DNA from 2 places in the Pseudogulbenkiania sp. FW507-F1 genome. Region 1 is predicted to be linked to the other one. Evidence: predicted binding sites of a transcription regulator. Region 1 holds the regulator's gene; the other holds the start of a gene.
The links. The regulator FNR, encoded in region 1, switches genes on or off when oxygen is low (the NO sensors DNR and NnrR bind a similar motif). The targets are predictions, from matches to a motif close to TTGATNNNNATCAA.
Positions count from the first base shown of each region.

Region 2: the regulator FNR is predicted to act here: its motif matches at 2,466-2,479, upstream of AC3WG5_RS00975 (NAD(P)H-dependent flavin oxidoreductase).

Region 1 covers NZ_JBYSWM010000007.1:154,229-159,333, reverse strand. Annotated here, with positions in the region: gene AC3WG5_RS06745 (RNA methyltransferase) at 1-671, shown strand, start outside; gene AC3WG5_RS06740 (DUF1853 family protein) at 649-1,599, shown strand; gene fnr (fumarate/nitrate reduction transcriptional regulator Fnr) at 1,811-2,566, opposite strand; gene hemN (oxygen-independent coproporphyrinogen III oxidase) at 2,700-4,109, shown strand; gene AC3WG5_RS06725 (patatin-like phospholipase family protein) at 4,197-5,105, opposite strand, start outside.
Region 2 covers NZ_JBYSWM010000001.1:204,787-209,891, forward strand. Annotated here, with positions in the region: gene AC3WG5_RS00960 (ribonucleoside triphosphate reductase) at 1-1,527, shown strand, start outside; gene nrdD (anaerobic ribonucleoside-triphosphate reductase) at 1,583-1,759, shown strand; gene AC3WG5_RS00970 (anaerobic ribonucleoside-triphosphate reductase activating protein) at 1,740-2,432, shown strand; gene AC3WG5_RS00975 (NAD(P)H-dependent flavin oxidoreductase) at 2,541-3,713, shown strand; gene AC3WG5_RS00980 (aldehyde dehydrogenase family protein) at 4,010-5,105, shown strand, end outside.

The DNA of each region.
Region 1 (5,105 bases):
CGATGAAGACCATGGGGCTGTCGCGGCTCTACCTGGTCGAGCCCAAGACCTTCCCCAGCCCCGAGGCCGACACGCTGGCCTCCGGCGCGGTCGACCTGTTGCAGCAGGCGGTGGTGGTCGACACGTTGGCCGAAGCCTTGTCCGGCGTCACCGTGGCCTGCGCCCTGACCAGCCGCCGCCGCGAGCTGACCACGCCGCTCTCCACTCCGCGCGAAACCACGCCGGAGCTGGTGGCGCGCGCGCGCGACGGCGAACAAGTGGCGCTGGTGTTCGGCAACGAGACCTTCGGCCTGTCGATCGACGAGGTCGAGCTGTGCAACCGGCTGGTGACCATTCCCGGCAACCCCGAGTATTTCTCGCTCAACCTGGCGATGGCGGTACAGGTGATGACCTACGAGCTGTTCAGCCACACCGGCGTCGACGTCGATTACCTGCGTCCGGAAGGGGAGAGCGCGACGCGCGACGAGGTGGAGGGCTTCTGCGGCCACCTCGACCAGACCCTGGCCGATATCGGCTACTACGAGCGGCGCAACGGCGAGCGCCTGATGCGCCGCCTGCGTACCCTGTTCAACCGCGCCAACCTGCTGCGCGAGGAAATCGACATCCTGCGCGGCTTCCTCAAGCAGGTGCAGCGCGTGGCCCAGCGCGATGACGGCCGCCGCCAGCAGTAGCACTTTCTACCTGCCCTACGCGCACCCGGCGGTGCGCGACCTGGCCTTTCTACTGACGGCGCCGGCGCCGTGGCTGACCGGCGCCGACATTCTGCCCGAGCGCCTGCTGGGCGACGCCGGACCGGGACTGTTGGCCGAACTCGACCGCGCCCCGGCGGCGCTAGTGGCCTGGCTCGCCGCCCGTCCCACCACCCGCCTTGGTCGCTACGCCGAAAACCTGCTGGCGTTCTGGTTCGAGCTCGCGCCGCACATCGAGTGCGTGGCGGCCAATCTGCAGGTGCAGAATGGCGAGCTGCGCACCATTGGCGAATTCGACTTCCTGCTGCGCATCGACGGCGAGCCGTGGCACCTCGAAACCGCCAGCAAGTTCTACCTGATGCTGGGCGAAGGGCGCCATACCCTGGTCGGCCCCAGCCTGCGCGATGCCTGGGCGCTGAAGGCGGCCAAGTTGCAGGATCAGCTCGCGCTGTCGCGCCACGCGGCGGCGCAACCCTTGTTGCCGCCCGGCTTCGTCGGCTGCCGCACCGCGGCCAGGCTGGCGGGCTGGCTGTTCTATCCCCATGCCGTGCTGCTCGAGCCGCCGCTGGCCCCCGACCTCCTCACCGGCTGGGCGCGCCCGCTGCTGGCGCCGTGGCCGCGGCGCTCGCTGGCGTCGCGCTGGGTGTGGCTGCCGCGCTTGCGCTGGCTGGCGCCGGCGCGGGTGGACGAGGCCGAGACGCTGGACGAGGACGCGCTGCGCCGCCACCTGGCGGCGGCAGAGGCGCCACAGCTGGTGGCCGAGGTCTTGCCGTTGGGGGGCGGGGACTGGGAGGAAGTGGCGCGCGGTTTTGTCTGCCCGCCGAACTGGCCGCCGCCGGCGCGACTGGCCGAGTTGCTCGACACGGTGCAGGAACTGACCAATGGCAAGGCGGGAAGCGGGGGGCGCTGAACGCCATTCATGCCGCGGTGGCCGGTGGGCCGCCCGCTGACGCTAGGACCGCGGGGGCGCGGAAGGGCTCAGAACCTGTTTACGATCTGCTGCGCTTCGGCGATACGGCGTTAAAAACGACTTTGGAATGCTCATTTACTACTTGTAAACTCCGCATCCTCAGCTGTTTTTGCCTTGTCTCGCTCTAGCTCGCGAGATCGTAAACAGGTTCTCAGTGGTTCGGCGTCGGGTGGGCGTTGGCGCAGCCGGCGACCAACTGCTTGAGCTGCTCGGGCTGCTCCAGCTGGATGTGCTTGTGGTCCACCGCGATCCAGCCCTGCTGCTGGAACTTGGACAGGGTGCGGCTCACCGTCTCCAGCTTGAGCCCCAGGAAGCTGCCGATCTCCTCGCGGCTCATGCGCAGGATGAAGTCGTTGGCGGCGAAACCGCGTACCGTCAGGCGCTGCGACAGGTTGATGAGGAAGGCGGCCAGCCGTTCCTCCGCCTTCATATTGCCCAGCAGCATCATCACGTTGTGATCGCGCACGATCTCGCGGCTCATCAGCCGGTAGAAGTGGTGTTGCAGCGAGGGAATCTCCAGCGCCAGGTTCTGCATGCGGCTGAACGGCAGCTCGCACACCTCGCTGTCTTCCAGCGCGACGGCGTTGCAGCCGTGCACGTTGGCCGAAATCCCGTCCAGTCCCATCAGTTCGCCCGACATGTGAAAGCCGGTGACCTGCTCGCGCCCGTCCTGGCTGGAGATGCAGGTCTTGAAGAAACCGGTACGTACCGCGTACAGTGACTTGAAGCCCTCGCCGTTGCGAAACAGCGCTTCGCCACGTTTCAGGCGCCGGCTCTGGCGGATCACCGCATCCAGTCGCGTCATTTCCTCACGGTTCAGACCCAGGGGCAGACACAATTCGCGCAGCGTGCAGTTGGAGCAGGAGACCTTGAGGGCTTGCAGGGGAACAACAGTCGAGTCAGTCATGCGGCATGTCCGCTTCTGTTAAGTAAGCCTTGATGTTGGTCAAAGCGTTGGGCCTTGATGTCGGTCAAAGCGTTTCTGGGAGGTTTGCCGCAAATTTACCAGTCCACCACTGGTTTTTCCATCGCGAGACATCATGAACACCACCCACCCACCGTTTTCGCCCACACGTTGCGAGTTCGACCGCGCCCTGATTGCCCGTCTCGACGGCGCCGGCCCGCGTTATACCTCGTACCCGACCGCAGACCGCTTCACCGACGACTTCAGCGCCAAGGACTACCGTCACTGGCTGCAGCAGCGCAAGATCGGCGCCAACAGCCGTCCGATCTCGCTCTACGTGCATCTGCCGTTCTGCAATACCGTGTGCTATTACTGCGGCTGCAACAAGATCATCACCAAGGACAAGAGCCGCGCCGACCGCTACCTCGATTACCTGGAGAAGGAAGTCGGCCTGGTGGCCGACGTGCTGGGGCAGCGCGAAAAAGTGATCCAGCTGCACTTCGGCGGTGGCACCCCGACCTTCCTGTCGGATGAACAGCTGGAACGGCTGATGGGGATACTCCGGACCCGCTTCGAATTCTTGGCGGAGGGAGAATATTCCATTGAGATAGATCCGCGCAAGGTGACGCGCGACACCGTGCTGCATCTGGCGCGCCTGGGCTTCAACCGGATGAGTGTCGGGGTGCAGGATTTCGAGCCGCGCGTGCAGCAGGCGGTCAACCGCATCCAGAGCGAAGAAGAGACGCGCGTGGTGATCGACGCCGCGCGCGAGGCCGGCTTCCGCTCGGTAAGCGTCGATCTGATCTACGGCCTGCCGCTGCAGACCCAGGAGTCGGTGGCGGCCACGGTCGACAAGGTCATCGCCATGGGGCCGGACCGCATCGCGCTCTATAACTACGCCCATCTGCCGACGGTGTTCATGCCGCAGCGGCGCATCAACGAGGCCGACCTGCCGCTGCCGCCGGTCAAGCTCGACATCCTGCAGCACTCGGTGGAACAGCTGGCCGCCGCCGGCTACGTGTTCATCGGCATGGACCACTTCGCCAAGCCGGAGGACGACCTCACCGTGGCGCTGCGCCAGGGCCGGCTGCAGCGCAATTTCCAGGGCTACTCCACGCACGCCGACTGCGACATGATCGGCTTCGGCGTGTCCTCCATCGGCAAGGTCGGCCCCTGTTACAGCCAGAACGAGAAGGATCTCGAGAGCTACTACGCCGCACTCGACGAAAACCGCCTGCCGGTGCTGCGCGGCATGGTGCTGGACGGCGACGACATCCTGCGCCGCTCCATCATCCAGGCGCTGATGTGCCGCTTCGCGCTGTCGGTGGAAGCCATCGAGCAGGTGCACGGCATCAACTTCGCCGAGTACTTTGCCGCCGAGATGCCGGCCATCCGCGAGTTCCAGCAGCAGGGCCTGCTCACTTTCGACGGCGACTTCCTGATGGTTGAGCCCAAAGGCCGCTTCCTGATCCGCAACATCGCCATGGCTTTCGACCGCCACCTGCGCGAGCGCCAGACCAAGGCGCGCTACTCGCGCACCATCTGATCCTTTCCCTTCCCGCCACGGCCGCCTTGCGGTCGTGGCGCGCTCTTGCCGCGGCTCTTCGTTGCGCCGCGACGACGTCGCCCCGTGTCAGCCGATGCGCCGCCACAGCCGCATCGTGCTTTTTCTCCCGACTTCCGCACCGTGCTCTTGCAGCCAGGCCTGCGCCCGCTCGCGCCCGGCGGCAAACAACTGCTGCACCAGGCCGTGATGCGGCGTGAGCTTGCTCAGGCTGTCGAGCGCGCCGGTGGTAGCGTCCGCATCGATATGGTGCAGGCGCAGCTGGCGCAGGTGTCGCTCCAGGCGGCCCAGGCCGAACAGACTTCTGCCGGCTTCGCGCTTGGCGATGGCCAGCCCTTGCAACTCGGTATGCAGCGACGAGCCGAAGCTGATGTCGTTGAGGCGGCGCTCGACCGCGCCGGCACGCCCAGGCGTCTCCTCCCACTGTTGCGGCACCAGCGTCACCAGCACGATATCGCGGGCGCGCCCCTGGTAGGCCAGCGGAAACAGCGGCGGGTTGGCGGTGAGGCCGCCGTCCCAGTAGGCTTCGCCGTCGATGTGTACGGTGTGGTGCAGCTGCGGCAGGCAGGCGGAAGCCAGCAGGTGCTCCACGCTCAGCTCGTGGGCATGGAACAGCTTGAGGCGTCCGCTGTTGACGTGGGTCGCGGCGATGAACAGCTGGATCGGGGTGGTGCGCAGCCGGGCGAAGTCGATGCTGCTGGCGATCAGCTCGCGCAGCGGGTTGTAGTCGAACGGGTTGAGCTGGTCCGAGGTCAGGAAGTGCGACAGCTGCAGCAGCCCTTGCAGCGCCACGGGCGGGGCGTGCGCCGCCGGCCAGGGGTAGAGCGCCGACAGCCGTTGCCAGAACTGTCCCAGCGCCTCGCGCGCGCCGTCGTAACCACCCTCCATCCAGCCGTAGGCCAGCAGCGCCGCGTTCATGGCGCCGGCACTGGCGCCGCTCAGCGCGGCGGGGTGATAGCGGCGTGTTTCCAGCAGCCT
Region 2 (5,105 bases), on a different contig from region 1:
GCGCACCGCGAGGGCGACTTCCACATCCACGACCTGGACATGCTGTCGGGCTACTGCGCCGGCTGGTCGCTGCGCACCTTGCTGCAGATGGGTTTCAACGGCGTGCCGGGCAAGGTGGAGTCGCAGCCGCCGCGCCACCTGTCGTCGGCCTGCGGCCAGATCGTCAATTTCCTCGGCACGCTGCAGAACGAATGGGCCGGAGCGCAGGCGTTCAGCTCCTTTGACACCTACCTGGCGCCGTTCGTGAAAAAGGACGGTCTCTCCTACGAGCAGGTCAAGCAGTGCATCCAGGAGCTGATCTACAACCTCAACGTGCCGAGCCGCTGGGGCACGCAGACGCCGTTCACCAACCTGACCTTCGACTGGCTGTGTCCGGAAGACCTGCGCGAGCAGATCCCGCTGATCGGAGGCGAGGAGATGCCGTTCACCTACGGCGACTGCGCGCGCGAGATGGCGCTGATCAACCGCGCCTACATCGAGGTGATGCTGGAGGGCGACGCCAAGGGGCGGGTGTTCACCTTCCCGATTCCGACCTACAACATCACCAAGGATTTCGACTGGTACGGCGAGAACACCGATCTGCTGTTCGCGATGACCGCCAAGTACGGCCTGCCCTACTTCCAGAACTTCGTGAACTCCGACCTTGAGCCGCACATGGTGCGCAGCATGTGCTGCCGCCTGCAGCTCGACCTGCGCGAACTGTTGAAGCGCGGCAACGGCCTGTTCGGCAGCGCCGAGCAGACCGGCTCGGTGGGCGTGGTGACGCTCAACTGCGCGCGCCTGGGCTACCGCTTCAAGGACGACCTGCCCGGCCTGCTGGCGGAAACCGACCGCCTGATGGCGCTGGCGCGCGACACACTGGAGGAGAAGCGCCGCGTGGTGCAGGGCCTGATCGACGAGGGCCTCTACCCCTACACCAAGCGCTTCCTGGGCTCGCTGCGCAACCACTTCAGCACGGTGGGGGTGAACGGCATCAACGAGATGATCCGCAACTTCACCGCCGACCGTGACGACATCACCAGCGCCTGGGGGCACGATTTCGCCTGCCGCTACCTCGACCACATCCGCGAGCAGATGCTGGCGTTCCAGGAACAGACCGGCCATCTCTACAACCTGGAGGCGACGCCGGCGGAAGGCACCACCTACCGCTTCGCCAAGGAAGACCGCAAACGCTTTGCCGACATCCTGCAGGCCGGCACGGCCGAGCAGCCCTACTACACCAACTCCAGCCAGCTACCGGTGGGCTTCACCGACGACCCGTTCGAAGCGCTGACGCGCCAGGAGGCGCTGCAGCGCAAGTACACCGGCGGCACCGTGCTGCACCTCTACATGAGCGAGGCGGTGTCGAGCCCGGAGGCCTGCCGCCAACTGGTGAAACGGGCGCTGGCGGGGTTCCGCCTGCCCTACATCACCATCACGCCGACCTTCTCGATCTGCCCGAAACACGGCTACCTGTCGGGCCACCACGAGTTCTGCCCGCGCTGCGACGCGGAGCTGCTGGCGGAGAAGCGGCGCAGGCAGGGTTAAAGCACCATGCCCCCGGCTTCGGCCAACCTTTTGACTCTTTTAGAAAGGCAACACCATGAGCAATCTGTCCGAACAACGCCATCTCGACACCGTGCTGGACAACAGCGAACGCACCCGTTGTGAAGTGTGGACCCGCGTGATGGGCTACCACCGTCCGGTGGCGGCGTTCAACATCGGCAAGCAGGGCGAGTTCAACGAACGCCTGCACTTCGATGAGCGTGAAGCCGGCTGAGGCGGCGCGCATCGGCGGACTGGAACCGTTCTCGTCCTGCGACTGGCCGGGCAAGCTCACGGCGGTGGTGTTCCTCGCCGGCTGCCCCTGGCGCTGCGGCTACTGCCACAACCCGCAGCTATGGCGGCGCCGCGACGGCAAGACCGACTGGCCGGCGCTGCGCGAGTGGCTGGCGAGCCGCCGCGGCCTGCTCGACGGCGTGGTGTTCTCGGGCGGCGAGCCGCTGGCCGAGGCGGCGCTGCCGGCGCTGCTGGCCGAGGTGCGCGCACTCGGCTTCGCCACCGGGCTGCACAGCGGCGGGGCGTATCCGGCCAGGTTGGCCGAAGCGCTGCCGCTGCTCGACTGGGTCGGCTTCGACGTGAAAACGGAGTGGGCCGGCTACGATGCGCTCACCGGCGTGCCCGGCAGCGGCCGCGCCGCGCGCCGCAGCCTCGAGCTGCTGCTGGCCAGCGGCGTCGCCTACGAGTGCCGCACCTCGATCCACCCGCACTGGCACGATGAAACGGTGCTGGCCCGGCTCGCCGACGAGCTGGCGACGCACGGCGTGCGCCACTACCGTTGGCAGGCGATCCGCCCGCCCGCGCCGCTGCCGACACCATGGCCCGCCGGCTGGCCCGGCAATCACCATGACATCGCGCTGCGCTTTGCCGATTTCACCTTCCGCCAGCATTGAAACCGGGGAGAACACGGCGGGGCCGGGTCTTCCTTGACTCCGATCAAAGCCCTGCCACCCCGCCTCCCTACAATGTGAGCCTTTCCCCGCAGCCAGAACCCACCCACCATGACCCACCCGTTTTCCCCCCTCGTGATCCGCGGCCGTAGCCTCCTGCCCATCGTGCAGGGCGGCATGGGTGTCGGCGTCTCGGCCAAGAGCCTGGCCGGCGCCGTGGCCCGTGCCGGCGGCGTCGGCACCATCGCCAGCGTCGACCTGCGCCACCTGCACCCCGACCTGATGGCACAGAGCGAACGCGCCGGCGGCGCCGACGAACTCAACCGCCTCAACCTGATCGCGCTCGACCGCGAGGTGAAGGGCGCCCTGGCCAACGCCGACGGCCAGGGCCTGGTCGCCGTCAACGTGATGAAGGCGGTCGACGCCCATGCCGACTACGTGCGCCAGGCTTGCGAGTCGGGTGCGCACGCGGTGGTGATGGGCGCCGGCCTGCCGCTCGATCTGCCGGAGATGACCGCCGCGCATCCGGACGTGGCGCTGATCCCGATCCTGTCCGAGGCACGCGGCATCGGCATCGTGCTCAAGCGCTGGATGAAGAAGAACCGCCTGCCCGACGCCATCGTCATCGAACATCCCAAACATGCCGGCGGCCACCTCGGCGCGGCGCGTCTCGACGACATCGCCGACGCCAAGTTCGACTTCAAGCGGGTGCTGGACGAGACCTTCGCGCTGTTCCAGTCGCTGGGACTTGAGCGCGAGCAGATTCCGCTCATCGTCGCCGGCGGCGTCAACAGCCACGAGAAGGTACAGACCTACCTCAACGACTACGGCGCCGCAGCGGTGCAGATCGGCACCGCCTTCGCCGTGACCGAGGAAGGCGACGCCCACCCGCAGTTCAAGCAGACCCTGGCCGGCGCCCGCGCCGAGGACATCGTCGAATTCGTCAGCGTGGCCGGGCTGCCGGCGCGCGGGGTGCTGACGCCGTGGCTGAAGAGCTACCTCAAGCGCCTCGACAAGTTGCAGGCCAACGCCAAGGCCGACCCGCGCCGCTGCACCCAGGCGCTCAACTGCCTGTCGGTGTGCGGCCTGCGCGACGGGCTCGCCAAGGTCGGGCAGTTCTGCATCGACCTCAAGCTCGCCGCCGCCTTCCGCGGCGAGGTGAGCAAGGGGCTGTTCTTCCGCGGCGCCGAGCCGCTGCCGTTCGGCGACGCCATCAAGAGCGTGCAGGAGACCATCCATTACTTCCTGCACGGCGAGAAGCCGGCCGGTCTGGCGCCGGCCTGAGAACCTGTTCAGGATCTGTCGCGAGCGGCCCTCAGCGGGATGAAGAGCAGCACAGGAACCGGAATGGACATGGAGTCCATGAGGATTCCCGATCGCTGAGCGAATCCCTGCGTGCCAATCTTCGATTGGCTCAGCGATAGATTCGCACGCAGAGCGCATGAGTCCCGATCAGGGATCGCGCAGCAAGATCATGGCCAGGTTCTGAACGTCCGCGTCGCCTGCGACCAAAGCCCCGGCTGCCCTCGGCCGGGGCTTTTTGTTACAGTGATGTTCACTATCGCGTTTTCTGCCCTGCCATGACAGCCTTTACCAGTTGCAACCCCGCCAACGGCGAGGTGGTGTTCACCCGTCCCGCCTGGCCCGAAGACAAACTCGCCGACGCCGTCGCCCGGCTCAAGCGCGCGCAGCACCCCTGGGCACGCCTCAGCGTCGCCCAGCGCGCCGAATGGCTGCTGAAGCTGGCCGACGCCCTCACCGCCGAGCGCGTGGCGCTGGCCGACCTGGTGACGCTGGAAGTCGGCAAGCTCACCGCCGAATGCCTGGCCGAAATCGACAAATCGGTGCAGCTGATCCGCTACTACGCCGAGCTGGCGCCGGGGCTGTTGGCCGCCAAGACCATCCCGACCCAGGCCAGCCACAGCGGCGTGGCGTTCGAGCCCTTGGGCCTGGTGCTGGCGGTGATGCCGTGGAACTACCCGATCTGGCAGGTGCTGCGCTTCGCCGTGCCGGCGCTGATGGCCGGCAACGCCTGCCTGGTGAAGCCGGCGCCGTCGGTGCCGCAAAGCACGCAGAAGCTGCTCGACATCGTCGCTTCGGCCAACCTCGCCGTGCTGGACGCGGCCTGGATCGAGCACGACCAGGTCGAGGACGCCATCAAGGCCGCCGACGCGGTGGCGTTCACCGGGTCCACCAATACCGGCCGCGTCATCGCCAGCCTGGCCGGGCGCCACCTCAAGAAGACCGTGCTGGAGCTGGGCGGCAGCAACCCCTTCATCGTGCTGGCCGACGCCGACATCGAGACCGCGGCGCGCGAAGCCTGCCACTCGCGCTTCCGCGACGCCGGCCAGAGCTGCAACGCCGCCAAGCGCATGATCGTGGTGCCCGAGATCGCCGACGCCTTCGTCGACGCCTTCCTCGCCGAAGCCGGCCGCCAGATTCCCGGCGACCCGCGCCATCGGGCCACCACGCTGGCGCCGCTGACGCGCGCCGACCTGCGCGAGGCGCTGCACGCCCAGGTGCTGGACGCCACCGCCAACGGCGCCACCCTGCTCTGCGGCGGCCAGATGCCGCACGGCGCCGGCTTCTACTACCCGGCCACCGTGCTCGACCACGTCAACCCGGCCTGCCGCGTCTACCACGAGGAAGTGTTCGGCCCGGTGGCCAGCCTCCTGC